Regions from separate parts of the Sedimentibacter sp. B4 genome, predicted to be linked through region 1. Evidence: riboswitches for the same ligand, from Rfam matches in the RefSeq annotation. Region 1 holds a riboswitch; each other region holds the start of a gene.
The links. Region 1 has a riboswitch for cyclic di-GMP ahead of BN358_RS02395 (hypothetical protein). Riboswitches for the same ligand answer to the same signal wherever they lie in the genome.

Region 1 (9,395 bases):
GAATTTAACAGACAGGTAGACATCCTTGAAAACGGCGGATGTGTGGAGCAGGAAACCAGAAGATACAATGCAGAACAAAATATCACAGAAAGCATGCGCGGTAAGGAAGATGCCGATGACTACAGGTATTTCAGGGATCCTGATCTTGTTACAATTTCAATTTCAGATGATGAAATAAAAAACATTAAAAATTCTCTGCCGGAACTTCCAGGAGAAAAATTAAAGCGTTTTACAGAAGAATTTGCTCTTCCCATGGATGATGCAGAACTTTTGATAAAATACAAAAAAATAGCAGAGTATTTTGAAAACTCATGCAAAAATGTAACAAACAAGAAACTTGTTTCAAATTACATTCTGGGTCAGATATTCAGACGTCTGTCCACAGATATGGAAAAGGAAGAGTTTTCAATCAAAGTTTCTTCTGAACAATTAAACGAGCTTGTGCTGTTGACTGAAAACAAGAAGCTGAGTTCAAACATGGCAAGAAATGCGCTTGAGCAAATGCTTGATACGGGAAAAGGTGTCATGAGCTTTGTTTCTGAAAGCGATATGGAAGGAATTGACGAAAGCGATTTAAGGGCTATATGTGAAAAGGCAGTAAGGAACAATCAAAAGGCTGCAGAAGAATACAAAAGCGGCAAGGAAAAGGCCATAGGTTCTATAATAGGATTTATTATGAAGGAAACAAAGGGCAAGGCAGATGCAGCTAAAGCCACGGAAATAGTGAAAGAATTAATAATTAAGAGTTAAGAATTAAGAGTTAAAGGAAAGGAATTTGGGCTTGCCCAAATTCCTATTTAACATATAATCAATTGTTTAGAACTTTTTCTTCAATTAAAATCTTTTCTAAAGCAAGCACTATTTCTTTATCATAAAATGTTCCAATGCAAATCTTTAATTCACTCATGGCCTCTTCCGGAGACATGGCATTTCTATATGCTCTGTCTGATGTCATGGCATCATAGGAATCGGCTACGGCTATTATTTTTGCTTCTATTCGGATTTCATCACCCTTAAGCCCCTTAGGATAACCTGATCCATCTAATCTTTCATGGTGTGCTTCAACAATTTTGGATATGTCCTCAATAAATTTTCCATGCAATAATTCAGAGCTGTATGTGCTGTGTTTTTTAATATAATTAAATTCCTCATCGCTTAGTTTTGAGGCTTTATTTAATATTTCATCGGGAATGAAGTATTTACCCACATCATGAAAAAGTGAGGCCAGAGCAATGGTATAATTGATTTCACCTGAAAGCCCCAATTTGCTGGCAATTTTTACTGAATAATCCTGTACCCTGTTGCTGTGATTATAAGTATATACATCCTTTTGTTCAGATTTATCCAGCAAGTTTCTTAATTCATCCGTATACGTATATAATAAATTGTAAACAGGCTGTGACGTTATATACAATATTTTTGTATCCGTAAGTGTTCTGAAAGGCACGGTTTCTTTTATATCATGCACGTAAAAGTAATCGCCTTTTTGCATTTTGACTGTCTTATTGCCGTCTTCAATTAATATTGATCCTTCCAATATGTAATAAAACTCCATGAGATTAGCAGTATTTCCCGGAGTGATGCTGTTTGGCCTCTCAGCCGTGAATTCATATAACATGATCTCCATGTCATCATTTCTTGCGAGAAGGCTAAGTATTGAAGTCCCTCTAACCTGATCAATATATTTCTTGTCTTTATAAATAAATAATCCGTCCATTAATTCACTCCTTAAGAAATAATTATAGCATATTATTTGTTAATAGAAATCTCAAATTATAATAAAATATTAAATTAAAAAAACATCTCTGAGAGTATGTCAATAAAATAAAAGGAGAGATTGCTCCCTCCTTAACTTTTAAATTAATGTGCGTAGCACGGGTCTACCAGGATTATTCTGTCATATATCACTACTTCAACATATGTCTTGGTGACTTCTATTCCTTCTGCGGCAGCATCTGTAATTAACTTATCAACTTTTGACTCTGTCTTTTCAAGGAGTTTTTCAATGATTTTATCAACAATTAAATCCAAATCTTCGCTCTTGTTTTCTTTGAGAACTTCAATTTCCGCCTGTTTTACGGCGACTTTCACAGCCTTAAAGACATAATCGTTGGTTTTATCAACCCTTTTCATTATTATGTCACTTGCAGTCACTTCGTCTGCAAATACTGAAGGTCCAAATAACGTTAACAAGCTGATCATAATCATTGTTACTGATACTACCCTTTTTAATCTTTTGTACATTTCCCTTTACCTCCATTATTCTTCAACCTACTCCTTGAAGGAAATAAAAAAACCCCTTTCGGTAGCTGGCTGCCATTTTAAAGGCCCTGTAGCTTTGCGTCGCTAACTTTCGTCAGCTTTGCCATTATCGGTTGAAGTTAAATTTATTTACTATAATAATATCATATTATTAATAAATTATCAAACATTATTTGGAATATATGTATTTTTATTGCTATTCCATATAAATATTTATTTTAATATAAAATAAGACAATGTGAGCTTAGCACATTGTCTTTCTTTTGATTCTTAATTCTTAACTCTTAATTCTTAATTGTATTTACGTTTCGTATGTCTTCAGTATATTCTGTGCTATTTGATCTCTTGTTGTCCTCATGTCCATTGCCTGCTTTTCTATGTAGCGGTGGGCTTGGTTTTCAGTCATGTTGAGATATTGTATGAGCACGCATTTTGCTCTTGTTACAAGCCTTATTTCTTCAATTTTTTGCTGAAGATGTATATTTTCGTTTTTTAGACCCAGTATTCTTTTTTTTGAAGCCAGAGCAAGCTTGAGAGATTGAAAGAAAACCTGTTTAATTATTGGTTTTGAAACCACCAATACGCCGCTGTCTTCAACCTTAGCTGATATGTCATCGGCAATTTCGCTTTTTACAACTATTATGACTCCCGAAGCGCTGATTTCAGTTACAGTAACTGCAAGATTATCTCCAAATTCATCTTTTAAAGGAGCGTTGATTACTACAAGGTCATATTCAAAATTATTTAGCATTCTTCTTGCTTCACCGCTGCTTGATGCCGTTGCGGTTGAGCAAACAGTATTAGTGTTCAAAAGTTGCGACAAAAGCTCTATTCCTTTGTCGGAGCTTGACACAACAAGCACACTGTTCATGAAATCACCACCCCCTGTCATTGATAGGAAAAATATTATATTGTGTAAAAGTATGTGTTGTGCTCAAATTCTTCCTTGTTTCCAGACTTTTCACACAAAATGCATTCATCAGTCTTGAAGGACAAGTATTTTTTCAATGTTTTTGAAGGTAGACAATTAGCCACAAATTCACTTTTTTCTGCAATTCTCACAGCTTCTTCAAGTGTGTCTGGGATTGTGTCGTAATTTTTCAAAACATCTTCACATGCCTGGTATAAATTTATATTTGAAGGCTTCTTCAGTTCAATATTGTTTTCTATTCCTTCAAGCCCGGCATAAATGAGCAGTGCAAATGCATAGTATGGATTGCAGCTTGGATCTGAAGAACGAAGTTCCATTCTAGAGTATATTCCTTCCGCTGCAGGTATTCGCACAAGCTGAGAACGGTTCTGGTAAGACCATGTTACATATTTTGGAGCCGAATGGCTTCCAAAACGGTTGTAGGAATTTGTAATAGGATTTAAAAAAACAGTTATTTCTTTAATTCTGTTTAAAATTCCTGCAATAAAACTTTCAGCTTCTTTGGAACTGCTTCTTTTTATGTTGTCGAAAATATTCTCATTGTTTTTCAAAATAGATATATTGATATGAAGTCCGCTTCCGCTGCAATCTTTCAAAGGTTTAGGCATAAAAGAAGCATAAAGACCGTTTAAATGAGCAATGGTTTTTACGACGGATTTAAATGTGACCAGGTTGTCTGCAGCTGACATGGCATCGCTGTATTTAAAGTCAATTTCATTTTGTCCGGGACCCTGTTCGTGGTGGGAGCATTCAGGAAGAATTCCCATTTGCTCTAACGTGAGACTTATGTCTCTTCTTACGTTTTCTCCCTTGTCCAGAGGGGCTACGTCAAAGTATCCTGCATTGTCCTGAGGAATTTTAGTTGGATTTCCTTTTTCATCTTCTTCAAAAAGATAAAATTCACATTCTGAACCTATTTCAATTTTGTATCCCATTTCGTGGGCTTTGTTTACTGCTTTTAAAAGTATGGCTCTGCCGTCACCTTCAAAAGGTGTCTTGTCGGGATATTTTATGTCACAATAGAATCTTACAACTCTTCCCTGCTGAGGCCTCCATGGCAGAATTGCCAGTGTGGATGGGTCCGGATACAAAAAAAGGTCAGACTCCTCTATGTTTAAAAATCCCCGTATTGAAGATGCGTCAAAAGAAATGCCGTTTTTAAATGCTCTTGGAAGTTCCTCGGACAAAATGGAAATATTTTTTATGGTTCCAAATATGTCACAAAAAGACAGACGTACAAATTTTACGTCATTGTCGCTTATAAACTGCAAAACTTCATCAATGGTATATTTCATGTTACACCTCCGAAATTATAACTATAAAAAAAGCGCACTGCAGCGCAATTGTCTACCAGTACAATAATGCTGCAATGAACGCCTTTGTTCTTGTTGAAAAAATTTTATTATATGAGATACCGTTTGTCAAGTTCTTTTTAAAATTTATGCATTTAAACTACAATTTATGAGTGAAAAATAAAAATAAAAAAAGTTCTTGACATAGGCCTATCCCATAATGTATCATTCATCTATAATAAGCAAAGGCGCTTAGGTTTTTAAACCTACGCGCCTTTTTTGTATACGGAGGTAATTATGAGCAATATTTCAGAGATTTTCGGAAGCATGGTATTTAACGATGACGTAATGAAAGAAAGACTGCCTAAAGACACATACAAGGCATATAAAAAGACAATAATGGAAGGCAAAAGTCTGGACATCAATGTTGCCAATGTAGTGGCAAATGCAATGAAAGACTGGGCCATTGAAAAAGGAACAACTCATTTCACTCACTGGTTTCAGCCAATGACTGGAATTACAGCTGAAAAACATGACAGCTTCATATCTGCAACATCTGATGGAAAAGTTATTATGGAATTTTCAGGTAAAGAGCTGATAAAGGGAGAACCTGATGCATCAAGCTTTCCTTCAGGAGGACTGAGATCCACATTTGAAGCAAGAGGATATACAGCATGGGATCCGACTTCCTACGCTTTTATAAAAGATTCTGTTTTATGCATTCCAACAGCATTCTGTTCATACGGCGGAGAAGTGCTTGACAAGAAAACACCTCTTCTTCGTTCAATGGAAGCTCTAAACGAACAGGCACTGAGAGTATTGAAGCTTTTCGGTGACACAACAACTACAAGAGTTATTACTACTGTAGGACCTGAACAGGAATATTTCCTAATTGATAAGGAAGTTTACAAAAAAAGAAAAGATATAGTATTTACAGGAAGAACTCTTTTCGGAGCAAAGCCTCCAAAAGGACAGGAGCTTGAAGACCATTACTTTGGAGCAATAAAGCCAAGAGTATCGGCTTTTATGAAAGAACTGAACAACGAACTCTGGAAACTTGGAATTCTTGCAAGAACAGAGCACAACGAAGTAGCACCTGCTCAGCATGAACTTGCCCCTATATTTACAAATACAAACATTGCATGCGACCACAATCAGCTTACAATGGAAACATTAAAAAGAATTGCAGATAAACACGGAATGTTCTGTCTGCTGCATGAAAAACCATTTGCAGGAATTAACGGAAGCGGCAAGCACAACAACTGGTCTCTTTCAACAAATGACGGAGTAAACCTTCTGGAGCCGGGAACATCTCCTTACGATAATGCAAGATTTTTATTGTTCCTTTGCGCAGTCATAAAAGCTGTTGATGAATATCAGGATTTATTGAAGGTTTCGGTTTCAACTGCAGGCAACGATCACAGACTTGGAGGCAACGAAGCTCCTCCTGCTATAATTTCAATATTCCTTGGAGATGAACTCACTTCTGTTCTTGAGTCTGTTGAAGGGGAAACTGCATACGACAAAGAATTCAAACGAGAAATGGCAGTAGGCGTTGATGCAATTCCTGTGTTCCCTAAAGACACCACCGACAGAAACAGAACATCACCTTTTGCATTCACAGGCAACAAATTTGAATTCAGAATGGTTGGCTCAAAGCTGTCCATTGCAGGTCCAAACATGGTGCTGAATACCATAGTGGCACATGAACTTTCAATATTTGCAGACGTTTTAGAAAAAGCAGATGATTTCACTGCTGAACTTAATAAATTGCTTAAAGATACAATTAAAAATCATAAAAGAATAATTTTCAACGGCAACAACTACACTGATGAATGGGTTGTAGAAGCAGAAAAAAGAGGATTATTGAACCTCAAGTCAACTCCTGAATCAATTCCGTACTTCAGCAGTGAAAAAAGTGTAACGTTGTTTGAAAAATTCAACGTACTTTCCAGAAAAGAAATTTATTCACGAACTGAAATAGTTCTTGAAGAATACTGCAAGGAAATAAACATTGAAGCCCTGACATTGATTGACATTGCAAAGAAAGATCTTATTCCTTCAGTTACAGCGTACATCAAGGAACTGTCAGACACCGCAAACTCTAAAAAAGCTTTCATGATTGATGTTGACTGTGAAACAGAAAAATCTCTCATATACAAGCTTTCACTTCTTACAGGCTCTCTTTATTCAAAGACAGAGCTGTTAGAAAACAAGCTGCTTGAAGTGAAAAACTGCAATGGAGTAGAAGAAACCGCATATTTTTACAGAAACAGCATATTTGCTGCAATGCAAGAAATGAGAGCAGTTATAGATGAACTGGAAACAAATACAGCAAAAAAATACTGGCCTTTCCCAACTTACGGAGAAATATTGTTCAGTGTATAGTTTAAATTCCTCCCGAAATAATGAACTACACTGAACGATATAAGTTAATTCCGATGTTTATATAAAAGCACACTGCATAGCAGTGTGCTTTTTATATAGGCACCTAGCTTCTGAGCAACTTTTTTATATAAGCAATTGGGAAAACAGTGCATATACTAATATGAAAAGAAAGGAGCAAAATTATGATAATTCATGTTGTACAGCCAGGAGATACTATTTATTCCATAGCAAAACAATACAATGTATCTCCGCAAAAAATAATCATGGATAACGAACTGGCTACGCCTAATGCAATTGTGCCAGGGCAGACTATTGTTATCCTCATACCAAGCCAGGTACATGTTGTAAGGCCTCTTGACACACTTGCAGGCATTGCGCAGATGTATGACACGACAACAGTAGAACTGCTTCAGAACAACCCATTCATTGAATATGCCGAAGCAATTTATCCCGGTGACCAAATTACAATTAAAAACACAGAACCCAAATTAGGAACCATATTTGTTAACGGCTACGCCTATCCAAATATAGACAGAAGAGTACTGATGAAAACTCTGCCGTATTTGACATATCTAAGCTTGTTCACATACGGGATAACAGAATCAGGAGAACTCATTGATATTGAAGATGAAGAGCTCATAAGAATGGCAAGGGATTTCGGGGTAGCGCCGCTTATGGTTATTTCCACATTGACAGAAGAAGGAACATTCAGCAAGGAACTAGCTCACAAAATTTTAAACAGCGAAGAAATACAAGAAAAACTCATAGAAAATGTGCTTCAAAACCTTAAAGAAAAACAATACCATGGTCTTGACATTGACTTTGAATATGTGCTGCCTGAAGACAGGGAGGCATTTATCAACTTTGTTGAAAAAATTACAGAACGCCTCAATAGGGAGGGATTTCAGGTATTTACGGCTCTTGCGCCAAAAATTTCCTCTGAACAAAAAGGACTTTTGTATGAAGCTCATGATTATCCTGCCATAGGAGACGCATCAAATAGGGTGCTTCTCATGACTTACGAATGGGGCTACACATACGGGCCTGCCATGGCAGTTGCTCCCATTGACAAAGTCAGAGAAGTTCTTGACTACGCCATAACTGAAATAGATCCCAATAAAATATACATGGGAATTCCAAACTACGGATACGATTTTATACAGCCATATGTTGCAGAAGAGTCAAGGGCAGATTCATTATCAAATGTGGAAGCTGTGAGCCTGGCTGAAAGAGTTGGTGCGAACATTCAATATGATGAAAAGTCCCAGTCTCCTTACTTCATTTATTATGACAATCAAGGGCGCCAGCACCAGGTTTGGTTTGAAGATGCCAGAAGTATACGTGAAAAGCTTGATGCTTTCAACGAGTATGGATTTGAAGGAGTGGGAATCTGGAATTTAATGAAGTACTTCCCTCAAAAATGGCTGGTTTTAAGTTCGCTTTATGACATAGCAAAGGTTATTTGAGTCATAAGAGTAATTATATGAAAAGATCAGCATATAAATAGATAACAGGTAATTTAGGAGGTTTCCATGAATAATAAAAATTATAGAGTGATGAAATTCTTTGAGCCGGTTAATAAAAAGGACATAGCAAGGGGTTACGTGCGCCTTGACATCAGAGGAATAAAGGGTAATGTTATTGTGTCAGTTGAAAATTTAGGAGATGCAAAGACAACAAGCGAAGTATATTTATATAAGGACAAAACGAACAAAATCAAGCTCGGAGACATCAACAACAAAAAAGGAATGCTTAAGAAAATTCTTACATTCGGAAGCAACAACGCAATAGAAGACTACAACACATGTGCCATAGTAAAAAACGGAAAGATTGCACTTTATTCCAATTTGTTCAATACAACCAGCATTGATTCTATCAATAAACTGGATGCAGGAGAAGAGGAAGTAACAATTGTCTCCGATTCTAAAGAGCAAGATAAGAAGGAAGTGTCTCATGTTCCTTCAGAAGTGGTTAAGCAGCCGGAAAAAGAAGAACCGAAATTGGCACCTCCTGCTCAGGATGTGCCAAGAAGAATAGAAAAAATTGTAACCGTGGAAGAAAGACATGATGAAGAAGAAAACATTGAAGAAATACAAGAATCAAAAAAACAAGAAATCGACGACGATGTTGCAAAATCTTCACAGGAATTTTCCCAGGAAGATGAAAACTCAGTGAAATCTGAATCAATTAGACATAAAAATAAATTCAACGAAAGTCTATACAATGCTCTAAAGGATTATAAAAGAACAGAGCCTTTGTCTGTAAAAATCAAGAATTTCAGCTGGTGGTACATACCATATGACGAAATGGGAATAAAAAACGGTTTTCTGCCTTACTACAATCAAATAGTGAGCTCCTATTACCCGTATCCCATGTCAAATCGTGTAACAACCTGCAACAGTCTCATGAAAAAGTACGGTCACTATATTTTTGGAATTTATGAAGACAATGATGACATAATCAAATTCATTTACGGAGTGCCCGGAGAATTTACTAAGGAAGAGCAGCCATACAAGGGTATT
Region 2 (6,785 bases), on a different contig from region 1:
ACGTTAAAAATGCGCTTGGTGTTGTTCTGGATGAACTTTCAAACAAGGTACCATTATACAAAGCAATGGAAAACTCAGAATACTTTCCTACATATATAATAAGCATGAGTCAAATAGGAAGTGTAACTGGCAGGCTAGAAGATGTAATGACTTCATTGTCTGAATATTATGACAGAGAAGATTTCATAAAGGCCAAAATCAGGAACTCTGTATTTTATCCGTCCATGCTTTTTGTTATGATGTCTTTTGTGATAATATTGCTTGTAACTAAGATCTTCCCTATTTTTGAAGGAATGATTAAGGAGCTTGGAGGAGAGCTGCCAGGAGAGTCATCAGCTTTAATATCATTTTCTACAGGTATAATGGCAGGCAAATTCACAATGGCTGCGACAATTGCAGTGCTTATGCTCATTGCAGCAATATTTGTTCTTACAAAGACAAAAGGGGGCAAAAAGTCCTTCAATAAATTTTTAAGTTCTTTTGGTCCTACAAAGTCAATAATGAAGAAAGTCACTGCGTACAGATTTGCTTCCAGCATGTCTCTTCTTCTATCAAGCGGTATGAATATAGATTCATCAATGGATATTCTCCTTGATGTAACCGAAGAGCCTGAACTTAAAAACAAAATTGAAGAATGCAAAACTTCCATGAATTCGGGAGAAAATTTTCTTGATTCATTGTCAGGGCTTTCTATGTTTTCAAGCATGCACATACAGATGCTCAACATGGGTCAGCGCACCGGCGAAATGGACATTGTGATGAAAAAGCTGACAAATATTTATGAAAACGAGGCAGATCAGGCAATAAGCAATTCAGTTGCACTGATTGAACCGGTGCTTGTTGGAATTTTGTGCGTTGTTATAGGTTTTATCCTCATATCTGTAATGCTCCCTTTGATGAACATAATGTCATCAATAGGATAGCAGAAAGGAATGATACTGTGAGAAAATTAAAGCTTAAAATATTATCTGTTGCCATTGTATTCATTTTTGCAGCTTTCTTATACATGTCTGTAGACAACGCTCAAAAAGGCAGTGATAATGAAATGTATGAAATACTCACCGATGCCATTGCAAGAAGCGCAGTACAATGCTACGCCATTGAAGGCTTCTATCCTCCCGACATTGAATATCTGGAGGAAAATTACGGGTTGGTTGTGAACCACGACAAATACGTAATAAGTTACAATGTATTTGCTTCAAACATCATGCCTGAAATTGAAGTTTTCAACAAATAATCATCGTGAAAGGATTGTTATGAACTCAAAAAACTTTTCAAAACAGTTTTCTTTTCAATTTGTATTTATTATGCTACTTTTTCTCATCATTGTAATATTATCAGTGATGATTATTGTTTTAGGCAAAAACATATATGCAAACATCAACGAGGACAGAGACAGCAATTATGAAATACGGGTTTCACTTTCTTACATAGCTAATAAAATTCGTCAGTCAGACAAACAAGGAACTGTTGAAATAAGAAATTATGAAAACAATAACGCTGTTGTAATAAACGAAACTTATGATGATGAAAATTATGAAACATGGATTTATTTTTATGACAATGCAATTTATGAGATGTTCGCAGACGAAAACGCTACATTTCTGCCCGAAGAAGGCATGAAGATTGTTGATTGTGACAGTCTTGAAATTACTAAAATAAAGGATAATCTGTATAAGTTCGCTGTAAGCAGCAGCGCTGACAGTTCAGAACTGGTTTTGAACTTATACTCAAACAATTAGGTGGTGATCAATTGAAAAATAAATTGTCCATCAATCTCGAAGTTTCTCTTGTGGAAATCATTTTGTCAGTCTTGATTTTTGCCATAGCTGGAGTCATAATGCTTAACTGTTTTGCCTATGCAAAATACACGCAGGAAAAAACTAACGACAAGGTTGCTGCTTCATGGCTTGTTCAGTCGGATGCTGAAATGATTAGATCTGCCGATACTTTAGACCAGGCAGTCTTATTCCTGGCAAAAAACTATGAAAAAAAAGCTAAAGATGGAAGTTCAGATATTTACACCAATTATTACGACAAGGCTTGGAATCCTTGTAGCGAAGAAGAACAGGAATACATATTGAATACTGTTATCTCACTTGATGAAAAGGAATATGGTGAATTTATGGATATAAAAATAACCGCAGAGAAATCAAAGCCCTACCCCTTTGTAGACAAGGGCAAATTGACAAGTCCCGTTTATTCTATTGAAACCGGCAAGTTTTTTCAAACCCATGAATCAGGGAGGCAGTGATGGAAACCCACAGCAAAAGATTATCCAATGTTTCCGTCGGAATGGGCGGAACTTTAATCATCACCATATTTGTAGTTTTAAGCCTCACAATTTTTGCCACCCTTTCATTTACAACTGCTCATTCTGATTTAAAACTTGCAGTTAAAACCGAGAAAATATCATCAGATTATTATAAAACAAGCAGCAAAGCAGAAAGAATTCTTTCAGATATTTACAGTGCAATGATGGAAGCAAAAGAAAACATAAGTGCAGATTCTGCAGCAGACAAAGACAAACTATACTTTGACGCACTTTCAAAAAAACTTTCTGAATTTGAAGATGTTGATTATGTTTATGAAGAAGGAAAATTCACTGTTTATTATGAATCTTCAGGAGAAATGAACCAAAAGATAAGCGTTGGTCTAGAAGTTTTTTATGACAAAAAAAACAATGATCCTTATTACAAAATCACATCATGGAATCTTGCAAACATAGAGCTGCCTGTTTATGAAGAAGAAAATTATGATTTATGGGAAGGAATCGAAATTAAATGAAAACCATTGATATATTTCAATTAGCTATAGAAAAAAAAGCATCCGATATTTTCATCATTGCCGGAAGGCCATTGTCTTTTAAAATAATGGGTGACATTGTGTCTTATGACGACATTCAGCTTTCGGCCGATGACACTTATGGAATAATATATGACATATTTAAGGTTGCTAATCAGGAAAGTCTTGATGAGCTGTCAACAGAAGGAGATGTAGACTTTTCTTTTTCTCTTCCGAAGCTTGGACGCTTCAGAGTTAGTGCGTACAAGCAAAGAAATTCATTTGCTGCAGTCATAAGGGTTGTGCTGTTTGAGCTGCCGGATCCTGTCAAGCTTGGAATTCCTGATGTTGTTATGAATCTTCACTCCAAGACAAAAGGTCTTATTTTAATAACAGGCCCTGCTGGAAGCGGAAAATCTACAACTCTTGCTTGCCTCATAGACAAAATAAACACTGAACGCAACTGCCACATCATGACATTTGAAGATCCTATAGAATATATTCACAAACACAAAAGATCAATTGTGAGCCAGAGAGAAATATCAACAGATTCCAAAAGCTATATTTCTTCACTTCGCTCTTCGTTGAGGCAGGCTCCGGATGTAATGCTCATTGGAGAAATGAGAGATTTAGAAACCATAGAAATAGCCCTGACAGCTGCCGAAACAGGGCACCTGGTTCTATCCACACTTCACACTACGGGAGCTGCAAACACCATTGACAGAATAATAGATGTATTTCCTTCAAATCAGCAGCAGCAAGTGAGAATTCAGCTTTCAATGCAGCTTCAGGCAGTTATATCACAGCACTTGATTCCGTCTCCTGTACGTGGAAGAGCTGCTGCCTTTGAAGTTATGCTTGCAACAAATGCAGTATCAAACCTCATAAGAGAATCAAAGGTCCACCAGCTTAACAGCGTCATTTATTCCTCGGAAGGAAAGGGAATGAAATCCATGGACACAAGCATTTATGAGTTATACAAAAATGGAATAATCTCAAAGGAAAATGCTGTGCTTCATTCCATAGACCCTGACCTTATGCTGAAGCTTCTCAACAAGCAATAATTAAAGGTAAAATAAAACCCCTTTCGGGGTTTTATTAATTTAAAATTTCTTTTTTAATAATAAGGGCGGACACAATATCCGCCCTTACAATTTGGAGAAAAAAAGTTTGTCATTATTCTGACCCTAAATGGGGTTTTTTAATATTCAAATTGTTTTGTATAATACTTGCTGTCTATGAGTTTATTTGTATATTCCATCACTCTCGGGCTGTTGGATTGTTTTGCTGATGAAGCTATTGTGCTGTCCATGAGCTTCCATTGTTCACCGTCAAAATACATTTCATTCAATACTATCCATCCGGTTTCTTCAGTGTAAACTTCATTCCATGCATGGAATGCGCTTAAGTTTGAAGAATATCCTGTAACCAGTTTTGCCGGTATTCCTTCAGAGCGAAGCATCGACGCCATAAGTGAAGCATAATCAAAGCATATTCCCTTGTTGCTTGTTAGTATATCATCTACATTTGGAAGATATCCGCTTTTAACTGTCTTAGCCTTTTCATTGTCATATGCTATGTTTGAAATAACATAATCATAAATTGCATCCAGCTTTTCAAAATCTGTTGTTGAGTCCTTTGTAAGCTCAGCAGCCTTCTTTGCAGCTGCTGATTCTCTTGTGAAGTTCACAAGCTGGTTTGGCATAAGAAATGGCAAATTCTTGTCCTTGAGTTTTACTTCAATTGAAACGGTCTGTTTTGCAGCATACTTCGTTCCGCTTATATTTTCAAAAACCTTCACACTGTATGTACCATCTCCCATTTGAAGAGGATAGGTGTCGTAGTTTCCTTCTCCGTTTAAGTCGTATGTGTACTTTCCTTTGCCCTTTTCTATTATTACCTTCAGCTTTTTATTCGTAGGATTTAAATATTTAACTTTAATATAACCTTCTTGAGCAGCTGAAGCATCTATTTCTGATTTTGTGCTTTTATAAATGCCGTCTGCACCGAAGCAAAAAGCTGAAGAAGTCAACAACAGCATTATTAACAGGATAAATAAGGTTCTTTTTGTGCATTTCATATTTTTTAACTTTTTCATATGCTTGTCCCCCGCAAATAAAAAAAATTCGCAATGATGCGAAGCAATAGACTAAGTAAATGTACCTGAGTACAGCAACTGGCTGTCATACCATTTTCATGGGTTAGACCCTATAGCTTTGCGCCATTTTCTTTAGAAAATTTTGCCTATTTAATTAAGCTCATCATATCACTTGGGATAATAATTGTCAACAAAATATTTCCAATTTTGACATATCAGTTCTTACAATTTTCAATCAATATATGTATTTCTTAATTTCTGTATTTTTGAGAATGAAAAATTCTTAGTTTTAATAGTTTCTCCTTAATAAATCATTATTTCAGGCAATAAAAAAAACTCGTTTCAAACGAGGTTTCTTTATTGCGGTGAACCGCATAATTGGTGCGGATGAGAGGGTTCGAACCCCCACGCCGTGAGGCGCTAGATCCTAAGTCTAGTGCGTCTGCCAGTTCCGCCACATCCGCGCAACCAGTTGTTTGCTCAACAACAAAATTGATTATACTACTGTGAGCATGCTTTGTCAAGCATTATTTTACAAGATTTATTTTTGAATTTTACAAGTTTTTCAAAACTGTCTATTACTTCGATGTTATTGTTAAAAATTGAGGTTTGTCCTATGCATGAGCACACGCTTGTGGTATATGCTACAGGCTTGTTGAATGCATTTGCGAACTTCACTGTATGGGATGTTCCTCCCTTAAGTCCTCCCTCTATTACTATGATTCCTTCAGACAATGCAGCAATGACTCTGTTTCTGTCTATGAATGCATTTTTTTCTGCTTTTGCATTTGGAGGAAGTTCTGACACAATGGTTCCGCCATTCATCAATATCATGTTGTACATGGATTTGTTGTTTTTCAAAATATATAAATGACCTGCAGGAATAACGGCTATAGTCCTGCCCTTTGCTGCAAGGCAGCCGTTGTGTGCCGCTTCATCACATCCTGAAGCAAATCCGCTTACAACGCAGCATTTTTCTTCTGCAAGTTTTTCAGCAAATATGGAGCTTATTTCATACCCTTCCTGAGAAGGAGTCCTTGTTCCTACTATTGCTATATTGTAGTCATGATTGAGCAATTCAACATTTCCGTCCACATAAAGAATTAATGGTTTATCTTCAATCAGTTGAAGTTTTCTGGGATATTCCTTGTCATAAATGCTAATGATTTTTATATTTGCTTTTTTGCAGCATTCAAATATAGCAGAAGCATCACTTTCCACTTTTTCCAAATCAATATTGATTTTTTTTATTCCCATGTCTTTTATGAATTTTTCAACTTCAGAAAAGTTTGTCAAATTAACTTTCTTTGCTTCCATGAATTTCAGGATTTTGCTTATAGTCTTTCTGCCTAAACCATTAACGAGCTGCAGCCTTACTATATCTTCGTTGCTTATCATCTTTGATCCCCTTGTGATTAGTTTAAATCGGAAGTTTGTTTCTTCTCCCAGTAAGTTACCATTATATACGTTTCTACATTTTAACACAATATTCAACAAAAAAAAACTCTTCTTTATGGAAGAAGAGTTAAGAAAATTTAATTATTTATCCAATTGTTACTAAAGGCTCTCCCGTGCTCACTGTTGAAGACTTGGAAGTATGGATTTTATTAACAACTCCATCCTTTGGAGACACAATTTCATTTTCCATTTTCATTGCTTCAAGTATCAGAATAAGTTCTCCTGCCTTTACAGCCTGACCTTCTGTAACCTTTATATCAAGAATTGTACCAGGCATAGGAGCTGTCAAAAGCTCTCCTGAAACAGGTGATTCAGGTGTCTTGGGAGCTGGTGCCGGCTTTGGTTCCGGCGATTTTGGAGCCGGTACAGATGCTGCTGGTGCGGCTGTTGCCTGTACTGCTTGTGATTGTTGTACGGGAGCATATGTGAAACCACCATGTCCTGC
Region 3 (9,395 bases), on a different contig from region 1:
TACAGAAAGAAGACGGAACATATCCGGTAATTCCAAATCGCATTGATGAAAAACAAGGAACAACAGGAACAACTGTATATGATGATGACTACCAGGGTACATTCATTGGATGGATTTACACGTCAGATGATGTCAATAGTGCAGTAATTGTTGCAGGTGGATCAGCAGTTTTGAGATTGTACTATACAACAGAAACAGTGGAGATACCAGTAGCTAAGATTTGGATTGACGGTTTAGAAGAGCCACAATATGAACAGCCAATGTTTAGAGTACAATCTGTTCAAAGGCCAGAAAGCATTGAATTACATTTGATTGATGAAAATGGTGATGTGGCAGCTTCAATAACGATAGAACCAGATGATTATAATAAATGGTCAGGAAGATTTGTATTACCGAAATATGATGGAAACAATAATGTAATAGATTATTCAAATTATACAATTGAAGAGGTTACTCTGGATAATTACATTACAGAAGTAGAAAATTGGGGAATGAGCGATGGCTTTAGAGTTTACAATGTTGAAGCTATTAATGTTCCGGTAACGAAGGTATGGGAAGGTCCTAAAGGAGATGAAGTAACAGTAACTTTGATTGACGCCAATGGTGAACCAACAAATCACACATTGATATTAAATGATGAAAATGAATGGCAGGATTCGTTCAAGTTACCAAAATATGAATATAATCCTGAATACTATTGGATTAGGAACAAGGTTGATTACTCAGAATACAGATTATCAGAATCTGATATTGAAGGCTATACCCCTGGTATAACTGGTAGTGTTGAAGATGGCTTTACTGTTATTAACACAATAGATAAAGTCGAATATACAATAAACTATTTGGAATTGGGTACTGGTTTGCCAGTAGCACCAACTGTAACAAAGTCTGGTATTTATGGAACTCTTGTTACTGAAGTAGCAAAGGATATAGCAAATTACAACAAAGTTGGTCAAACTGAAAAATCAATAACTTTAGGAACAAGCGGAAATGTAATTGATTTTTACTATTCAGAATATGAAGTTATAGAATCTGATTTCTATAAGATTAACTGGATGTATGAAACCGGTTACAACACAAACAATTATAACAAGAGATATGAAGCCGAAGGTGAAGGTACTGTAAGCAACATAACAAATTATGTACAGCTGCATTATGATTCTGGTTATACATATGTAAACTACAATCAAACAGTTGATACAATTGAAATACCAGTTGTTATAGATACCACTTCAGGTTCAGCAATTACTGGAACAGCAATTGAGTATGTAATAACAACTACATTTGATTTGTTCTATGACAGAAACAGGGACGATGATGATGATGACGACGATGAAGATATTCCTGATCCAGAAGTACCGTTGGCAGACCTTGAAAAATTAGATCACTTTGCGTACATAATTGGTTATCCAGAGGGAGATGTTAGACCTCTTAACAATATAACCAGGGAAGAAGTGGCAATGATTTTCTACAGACTGCTGACAGATGAAAGCAGAAACAATTTGTTAAGCGATTCGAATCCATTTACGGATTTAGAAAATCATGGATGGTCAAATCGTGCAATATCAACATTATACAATGCTGGTATAATCAAAGGCTATCCTGATGGAACATTTAAGCCGTCAGATCCTATTAGCAGAGCAGAATTTGCAACTATTGCGGCTAAGTTCGATAAACTAGAGCTAGGCAGTACAAGTAATTTCACAGACATATTTGGTCATTGGGCTGAAAAGTATATAACATCTTCTGAAATCAAGGGATGGATTAAAGGTTATCCAGATTTAACATTTAAACCTGAACAAGATATAACAAGAGCTGAAGCAATGACATTGATTAACAATGTATTGGAAAGAGCAGTTCCGGAAGAAAATATACATCCAGATGCAATGTTCTGGCCGGATAGTACAAGTGATAAATGGTACTTCGAAGCTGTAATGGAAGCAACCAACAGTCACAATTATATATATGAAGAAGACGGTGACGAGCTTTGGACAGGATTAAAGGCTAATAAAGTTTGGCCGTAAGCATAACAATAAAAACAACCACTAATGGTGGTTGTTTTTTTGTTGAATTTTCAGATATTGTAGTCAAGTTGAAATTATGTAGAATAAAGAATATATTCTATAAATTAACATATTTATTTACAAAACATATTAATAAGGGAAATATTTTTTAAAATGTTTATAGTTGCTTTTTTGTGGTATAAATTAAATACAATTTAATATTGGCAAAACTATTGAAAAATAGTGACGCAAAGCTATGAAGTCTAATGTATGAAACTACTATGATAGTTCAGCTGCAAATTAATATAAAATTATTTTGCAGCTTTTTTATTTTAGAAATAACGTTAGAAGAAAATATATCTTTAGCTTTTGTTTAAAAGAACAAAGCAACAATTTTATTGGGATTTTCAAATTTAGAAAGGAGAATAAATTATGAGAAAAATCAATACCCACAAAAGAATATTAGCGATAGTATTATCTGTAATGCTTATAACGCTGGGAATACCATTGACAGCACAGGCAACGACTTCAAATTGGAAACAGTTTGCAGATGAATCTGGCAATCAAAAATGGATAAACGGAGATCTTAACCGAAACAATTCTACATATGCAGAAGGCAGATCTGTCCCACAACGTCTTATATTGAATGATATTACCACAGGCAGTGGAATACACTATGTTGATTTCGAATACCAGTTTACAAAAGGCGGAAAGTATGCCTATGACTTTATAGTAGGTTATGATCAGGCAGAGTCAACATCCGGTCAGATATGGGATGAAGGATGGATATGGTATGACATTGATGAAGAAGACATAGAAAGACTGAACGATAATGTAACATATATTCCTATACCAACAAACAATTATGCTACAGAAAAGGAAGATGCATACGAGGATACTAACGGAGAACGAAGAATCTATATTTTTTCCAATAAACCAATCACGGATGCTTCAATAACCATGAATAACCAGCTGGACGGAAATTCAAATAAAGACAGCACTCTTGGCTTTAAAGTCAGTTGGGAAGGCGATGCTGATGAAGTAATGATTATATATGCTTCTCATATAGCTATGGGTGTTGAAGGGCCAGAAGGCTGGGGCCTTGGCATGGGTGCAAGCGAAATTCATGGGTCACCTTATCACAACAAGCTTGGTCCATACAGCTCCGAATGGAAAGGAAGCAAGTCGCAAGACAATCAACTTCAGATTAAAGATGGAGCAGAGACTGTATATGGAAAAATTGAAGTAACTAAATCAGCTAGTCCGTTGACAATGGCAGAGCCGGGTGGAGAGTTTACTTACACATATGTTGTTAAGAATATTGGAACAGTTCCGGTAACATTGACAAGTGTTGTGGATGACATAATAGGTACCATTGAACTTCCTGCAGATGTAGAACTTGCTCCAGGAGAATCCACAACAGCAATGACAGCCAAATATACGTACACAGACGATGGAGTGTATACAAATACAGTAATTGCAACAGCAAAGGATAATAAAAATAATACAATTACTGATACAGATTCTGCTAATGTAACTGTAACAGATACATTACCAAGTATCACAGTGACAAAGGTGGCAAACCCAACGAGTCTGCCTAAATCAGGCGGAGTGTTCACATATACTTATGTGGTTAAAAATAATGGTATTGTGCCGGTGACAGTAACAAGCGTAGAAGATAATGTAATAGGCACCATAATATTGCCGGCAGACGTAGAACTTGCTCCAGGTGAATCAACAACAGCTATGACAGGAGTTAAAACATACACTGAACCAGGTACTTATTCTAATACAGTAACAGCTAAAGCTGAAGATGATGACGATAATGAAGCCTCAGCCACAGCAGTTGCTTTTGTAACAGTAACAAATTCAGATGCAAGTATTATAGTAACAAAGACAGCAGATCCTATTGTTATGGCAGAGCCTGGTGGAGAGTTCACATATACGTATGTTGTTAAAAATAATGGTAATATACCTGTGACAGTAAAAAGTGTAAGTGATGATGTAATTGGATTGATAACATTGCCATCAGATGTTGAACTTGCACCTGGAGAATCAACAGCAGCAATGACAGGCAAGCACACTTACACAGATGATGGAGTTTATACAAACATTGTAACTGTCAAAGCTGTCAATGGTGAAGAGGAAGTCACCAACACAGCTAGTGCTACAGTAACCGTAACAGACACAAAACCGATTATATCAGTGACAAAGACAGCTAATCCAACAAGTATGGCAGTGCCTGGCGGACAGTTCACATACACATATATAGTTAAAAACATCGGAACAGTACCGGTAACTGTTACAAGCGTTGAAGATAATGTAATAGGCAAAATAAAATTACCTGATGATGTAAATCTCGAACCTGGTGAATCAACTATTGCCATGACAGGCACAAAGATTTATACAGATATAGGAACGTACCCAAATACAGTTGTAGCAAAAGCTGTTGATGATGATGACAATGAAGTAACAGCTTTAGCTAATGTATCTGTAACAGTAACAAGAGTTAATGATCCTGACGACGAAGAGGATGATGAAGATGAAGAGGAAGAAGATGAAGATGACGGCGAAGATGAAGAAGAGGAGTTAATTCCAATAGAAGATCCGGATGTTCCGAGAGGAGAAATATTACAGGCGCCGGATGAGCCGTCTAGCCCAGATGTTCCTGTTGAAGATGAAACAATAGAGGAAAGTGCTGTTCCTAAAGGAACACTTCCTGATACCGGAACGGTATTTAACACGTGGATTTTAGCTGCTATTGGGTTATTTATGATAATAGCTGGTATAATCATAAATAAGAAAAATAAAGTTCAAGGTTAACAATTGCAATAAGGAGGAACGTTAAAGTTCCTCCTATTTAAAAAGGATGATTTTTATGAGAAAATATTTATCACGAATTTTGATAACAGCAGGCTTAATAATAATAGGAATTGCACTGTATCAAAAAGTGAATACCATATATTATCAAAACAAATTAATGAATGAATATGATGAATATATTAGTACGCTTAAAAATCAGGGTACAAATGAAATTGAAGAATCAATAGATGATGTACTTGTTGAAACAGAGGACGATATTCTTGGGGCTAACTTGCAGGTGCCTGAAACCGAAGAAGCAAAAGAATATGATAACTCTGAAGAAAACAATATTACAGAACCCGAAGGTGTTGAAAACTCAAAGCCTGATCTTGTAAAACTATTTGAAAATAAAGAAATCAGTGGCATAATTGAAATACCCAAAATCAATGTAAGTGCTGCAATACTGGAAGGTACTGATGACAGTGCTTTAAAATATGCAGTTGGACATTATCCCGGAACAGTACAGCCAGGCGAAGATGGCAATAGTGTATTGCTGGGACACAGAAATTACGTATATGGGCATTTTTTTAGAAAGCTTGATAAATTGGAAGCAGGCGACAGAGTTGTTATAAAAAAAGATGAAAACATTTATACTTATGTAATTTATGAATCATTTGTAGTGAAGCCGGAGGACACATGGGTATTAGATAAAACATCAGATTCTATTATAACAATGATTACATGCACTCCCATCGGTACATATACAGATAGATTAGTTGTAAGAGGTTCATTGCTGGAAGAAAAAGAAAATCAGTTATAGCCATAAGCGGAGCATAAAATCTCCGCTTATTTTTATGCCTTGTATTTTGCTAGATGGTTATGGAAAATGTTTACATTTAGATAAAAAGAGGTTAAAATAATAACAAGAATTAATCAGTATTCGTCAAAATATGAGTTTGAATTTAAAAATGAGGGGTATAATTAAAATTGGCAAAACTTTAATGTTAAGAGGAGGAAAAATGAAATCATTAAAATTAAAAGATAATATTTATTGGGTGGGGAGCCTTGATCCTGAACTTGAGGTGTTTGACATAATTATGCGCACTGAGTTCGGCACATCATACAATTCATATGTTGTGAAAGGCAGTGAAAAAATCGCGCTGATTGAAACAGTTAAATTGAAATGTTTTGATGATTATCTGGAAAGGTTAAAGGAATTAAATATATCAGCACAAGATGTGGACTACATAATAGTAAATCATACAGAACCTGACCACTCGGGCTCAATTGAAAATCTTGTTAAAATGAACCCTGGCATTCAGGTTGTTGGTTCAAAACAAGCAATTGAATTCATGAATCACATATGCAATACTCAGTTTAAATCCATTGCAGTTAAGGATGGAGATGAATTATCACTGGGTGACAAGACATTTAAATTCATTGATGCAAAGTTCCTGCACTGGCCTGATTCAATGTTTTCTTATTTGAAGGAAGACAAGACATTGTTCACTTGTGACGCTTTTGGAGCTCATTATTCTCTGGACACGGTTCTGCAGAGCACCGTTGTTAACAAAGATGATTATATGGGTGCATTCAAATATTATTTTGATAATATTCTTGCTCCTTTTAAATCTTTTTATCTTCAGGCAATTGAAAGAATTGAAAATCTTGACATAGACATGGTCTGCACAGGACACGGTCCCGTTCTTGATGAAGATCCATGGAAAATTATAAATCTTTCCAAACAATATTCAACAGAAAAGAAGCCATTTGAAGGAAGACTAATTGTGATTCCATATGTTTCTGCATACGGCTACACAAAATCAATGGCTGAAGAAATTGCAAAAGGTATTTCAGAGTCAGGTATCAAGACTGAACTATATGATATGGTTTATGAAGATGAAAAGAAAGTGCTTGATAGAATATACTGGGCAGACGGTGTGCTGTTTGGTTCACCTACAATGGTGGGCGAAGCATTGGAGCCCATATGGAGTATTCTAATAAAAATGTATGCTCCTATTTACAAAGGAAAACATGCTTCTGCTTTTGGTTCATATGGCTGGAGCGGAGAAGCCGTTCCAAACATCATGCAAAGAATCAAGCAAATAAGACTGAAGCCATTCGGTGAAGGCCTGAGAATACGATTTAAACCTTCTGAGGAACAAATAAAAGAAGCATACAATTTCGGTGTGGAATTTGCATATGCTGTTGATCCTAGTGCAAAAAAAGAAACTCAAGCAAAGTGGAAATGTATTGTATGCGGAGCAGTTGTTGAAGGTGAAGAGCCTCCTGCAAAGTGTCCTGTGTGCGGCGTTGGACCTGAAAATTTTGAAAAAATTGAAGAAGAACAATCTATTAAATCAACAAAGGTAAATGAAGCAGCAGTTGCCGGTGATGAACAAAAAACTTTCAGATGGAAATGCACAGTATGCGGTGAAATTATAGAAGGAACAAATCCGCCTGAAGCATGTCCTGTATGCGGAGTGGGACCGGAATATTTTGTAAAGGTTGATGACGAAGGTGCTGAAGAAAATTATGCTGACATCAATGAAAAAATAGTAATCATAGGTGCAAGCGGTGCTGGAATGGCAGCTTGTGTTGAAATAAGGAAAAGAAACAAAATAAGCGACATTACAATTATCTCTAAGGAGAATGTGAAGGGATACTACAGGCCGCAGCTTTCTAAAATGCTGTCAAACGATACAGTAACAGTTGAATCGATGATTATAAAGGATGACAAGTGGCTTGAGGAAAACAAAGTTAATCTCATTCTTGACAAAGTAGTTACATCAATTGATTCAGAAAATAAAACTGTAACACTTGAAAGCGGAGAAAAGATTGAATACACTAAACTCGTAGTTGCATCAGGAGCAGAAGTGTTTGTGCCTCCTTTTGCAGGAAGAGAAAAGAAGGGCGTATTCACACTAAGATATGCCAAGGATGGCAATGACATAAAAGAATATTCAAAAGGCAAGAAAACAGGTGCTGTTATAGGCGGCGGTGTTTTAGGACTTGAAGCAGCCAATGAGTTAAAGAATTTAGGACTTAAGGTTACTGTAATTGAAATGGCAGACAGGATTCTTCCTCGTCAGCTTGATGGTGATGCTTCAAAAATACTTGAAGAAATAGTTGAAAATTCAGGTGTTACATTTTTAAAGGGTGTAGGAACAAAGGAAATCTTAGGCGATGACAAGGTTAAGGGAATACTACTGGACAACGGTGAAACTGTGGATGCGGAAGTTGTAATAGTATCTACTGGAGTCAAAGCAAACACAAAAATTGCAGAAGGAACAGGCATTGAAATTAAAAGGGCCATTGTTGTTAACAGCAAAATGGAAACAGCTGCAAAAGACATATATGCATGCGGGGACTGTGCTGAATACAACGGCATAAATTATGCGTTATGGAGTGAAGCAATTGAGCAGGGAAAAGCAGCAGGAATTAATGTCTTAGGCGGAAGAAGCGAATATGAAACAATAATTCCTTCCACAACTCTAAACGCCTTTGGTTCAAGCGTATTTTCAATAGGTGACATAGGTTCTGATCCTAATGCTGAATACAAAACATTTGAAAAAAATGAAGGCATAAATTACAAGAAGATGTATTTCAAGGAAGGTATACTTGCAGGAGGAATACTAATCGGTGACACTTCACAGACTGTAGACCTTATTCAGGGATTTGAAAACAAAAAGACCATGGAAGAAATGGCCGAAAAATTAAAATAGCAGAAACAAAATTCGCGGATTTATTCCGCGTTTTTTTTTATTTTTGATTACATGTTATGACAAAATATTTTAAAAGTGTATTTTATAATGAATAATGTGATTTCTCAAAAATACTGACGCAGTGTGTATTTATGACAATCATATTATTACATTTTGCGAGGTGGAGATGGTTTATTACGTTGAATATATCTTCGCTGAAAATTTTTTGATTGATTTCATATTGCTTTTCATAACAGGAAAACTCTTAAAAAAAACAATCATATACAGGAGGTTGATCATTTCCTCTGTCCTTGGTGCAGTGTACGTAATTTTGACTGCATATATAGGCAGAGAATTTATGACATATTTCATAGTCAAGTTCAGCGTTTCGGTTTTAATGGTAATGATTGCTTATGATTCCAGAGGAATTGCAGCAAATTTAAGAGCTATAATAGCCTTTTACATCACATCACTCTTGATGGTTGGAATTATAACCGCTTTGTACTATCTGGACTATGACAAGTTGACTGTTAATGCAATTGTATGCTCAATTTTTATGGGCTATGCAGCGTTGCATTTCTTTTTTAAAGAAATAAAAGCCAAAATTGAGAAACATAATTACATGAGAAATGTGGAAATAACAGTCAACAACAAAAGCAAAATACTGAGGGCGTACATTGATACTGGAAACGAACTTACAGAACCAATGAGCGGAAAACCTGTAATAGTTGCAAATATGGAATGCATTAAGAACCTTTTAAGCAAAGAACTGTATGAGGAAATACTAATCTGCTGCAAGAATGAAAAAAACAGTTACGAAAATCTGCTAAACATGAAGAGCGATGTTAATCTCAGGATTGTTAAATACAACACCATAAGCAGCATA

Region 2: another riboswitch for cyclic di-GMP. It lies ahead of BN358_RS16665 (transglutaminase family protein); the one in region 1 lies ahead of BN358_RS02395 (hypothetical protein).
Region 3: another riboswitch for cyclic di-GMP. It lies ahead of BN358_RS00465 (LPXTG cell wall anchor domain-containing protein); the one in region 1 lies ahead of BN358_RS02395 (hypothetical protein).

Annotation. Positions count from the first base shown of each region.
Region 1 covers NZ_CANG01000011.1:14,488-23,882, forward strand. The annotation lists gene gatB (Asp-tRNA(Asn)/Glu-tRNA(Gln) amidotransferase subunit GatB) at 1-750, shown strand, start outside; gene BN358_RS02390 (HD domain-containing phosphohydrolase) at 809-1,717, opposite strand; gene BN358_RS02395 (hypothetical protein) at 1,861-2,244, opposite strand; cyclic di-GMP riboswitch class I at 2,302-2,377, opposite strand; gene BN358_RS02400 (ANTAR domain-containing response regulator) at 2,564-3,133, opposite strand; gene BN358_RS02405 (glutamine synthetase family protein) at 3,169-4,488, opposite strand; gene BN358_RS02410 (glutamine synthetase III) at 4,783-6,873, shown strand; gene BN358_RS02415 (glycosyl hydrolase family 18 protein) at 7,056-8,339, shown strand; gene BN358_RS02420 (hypothetical protein) at 8,406-9,395, shown strand, end outside.
Region 2 covers NZ_CANG01000935.1:1-6,785, reverse strand. The annotation lists gene BN358_RS16695 (type II secretion system F family protein) at 1-923, shown strand, start outside; gene BN358_RS16690 (hypothetical protein) at 941-1,237, shown strand; gene BN358_RS16685 (DUF4860 domain-containing protein) at 1,257-1,742, shown strand; gene BN358_RS16680 (hypothetical protein) at 1,754-2,254, shown strand; gene BN358_RS16675 (hypothetical protein) at 2,254-2,787, shown strand; gene BN358_RS16670 (type IV pilus twitching motility protein PilT) at 2,784-3,848, shown strand; gene BN358_RS16665 (transglutaminase family protein) at 3,986-4,882, opposite strand; cyclic di-GMP riboswitch class I at 4,953-5,039, opposite strand; tRNA gene BN358_RS16660 (tRNA-Leu) at 5,262-5,346, opposite strand; gene BN358_RS16655 (DNA-processing protein DprA) at 5,384-6,280, opposite strand; partial or broken gene BN358_RS16650 (biotin/lipoyl-containing protein) at 6,426-6,785, opposite strand.
Region 3 covers NZ_CANG01000004.1:16,880-26,274, reverse strand. The annotation lists partial or broken gene BN358_RS00470 (S-layer homology domain-containing protein) at 1-2,024, shown strand, start outside; cyclic di-GMP riboswitch class I at 2,217-2,304, shown strand; gene BN358_RS00465 (LPXTG cell wall anchor domain-containing protein) at 2,436-4,826, shown strand; gene BN358_RS22120 (class D sortase) at 4,882-5,625, shown strand; gene BN358_RS00455 (FAD-dependent oxidoreductase) at 5,825-8,530, shown strand; gene BN358_RS00450 (sigma-E processing peptidase SpoIIGA) at 8,697-9,395, shown strand, end outside.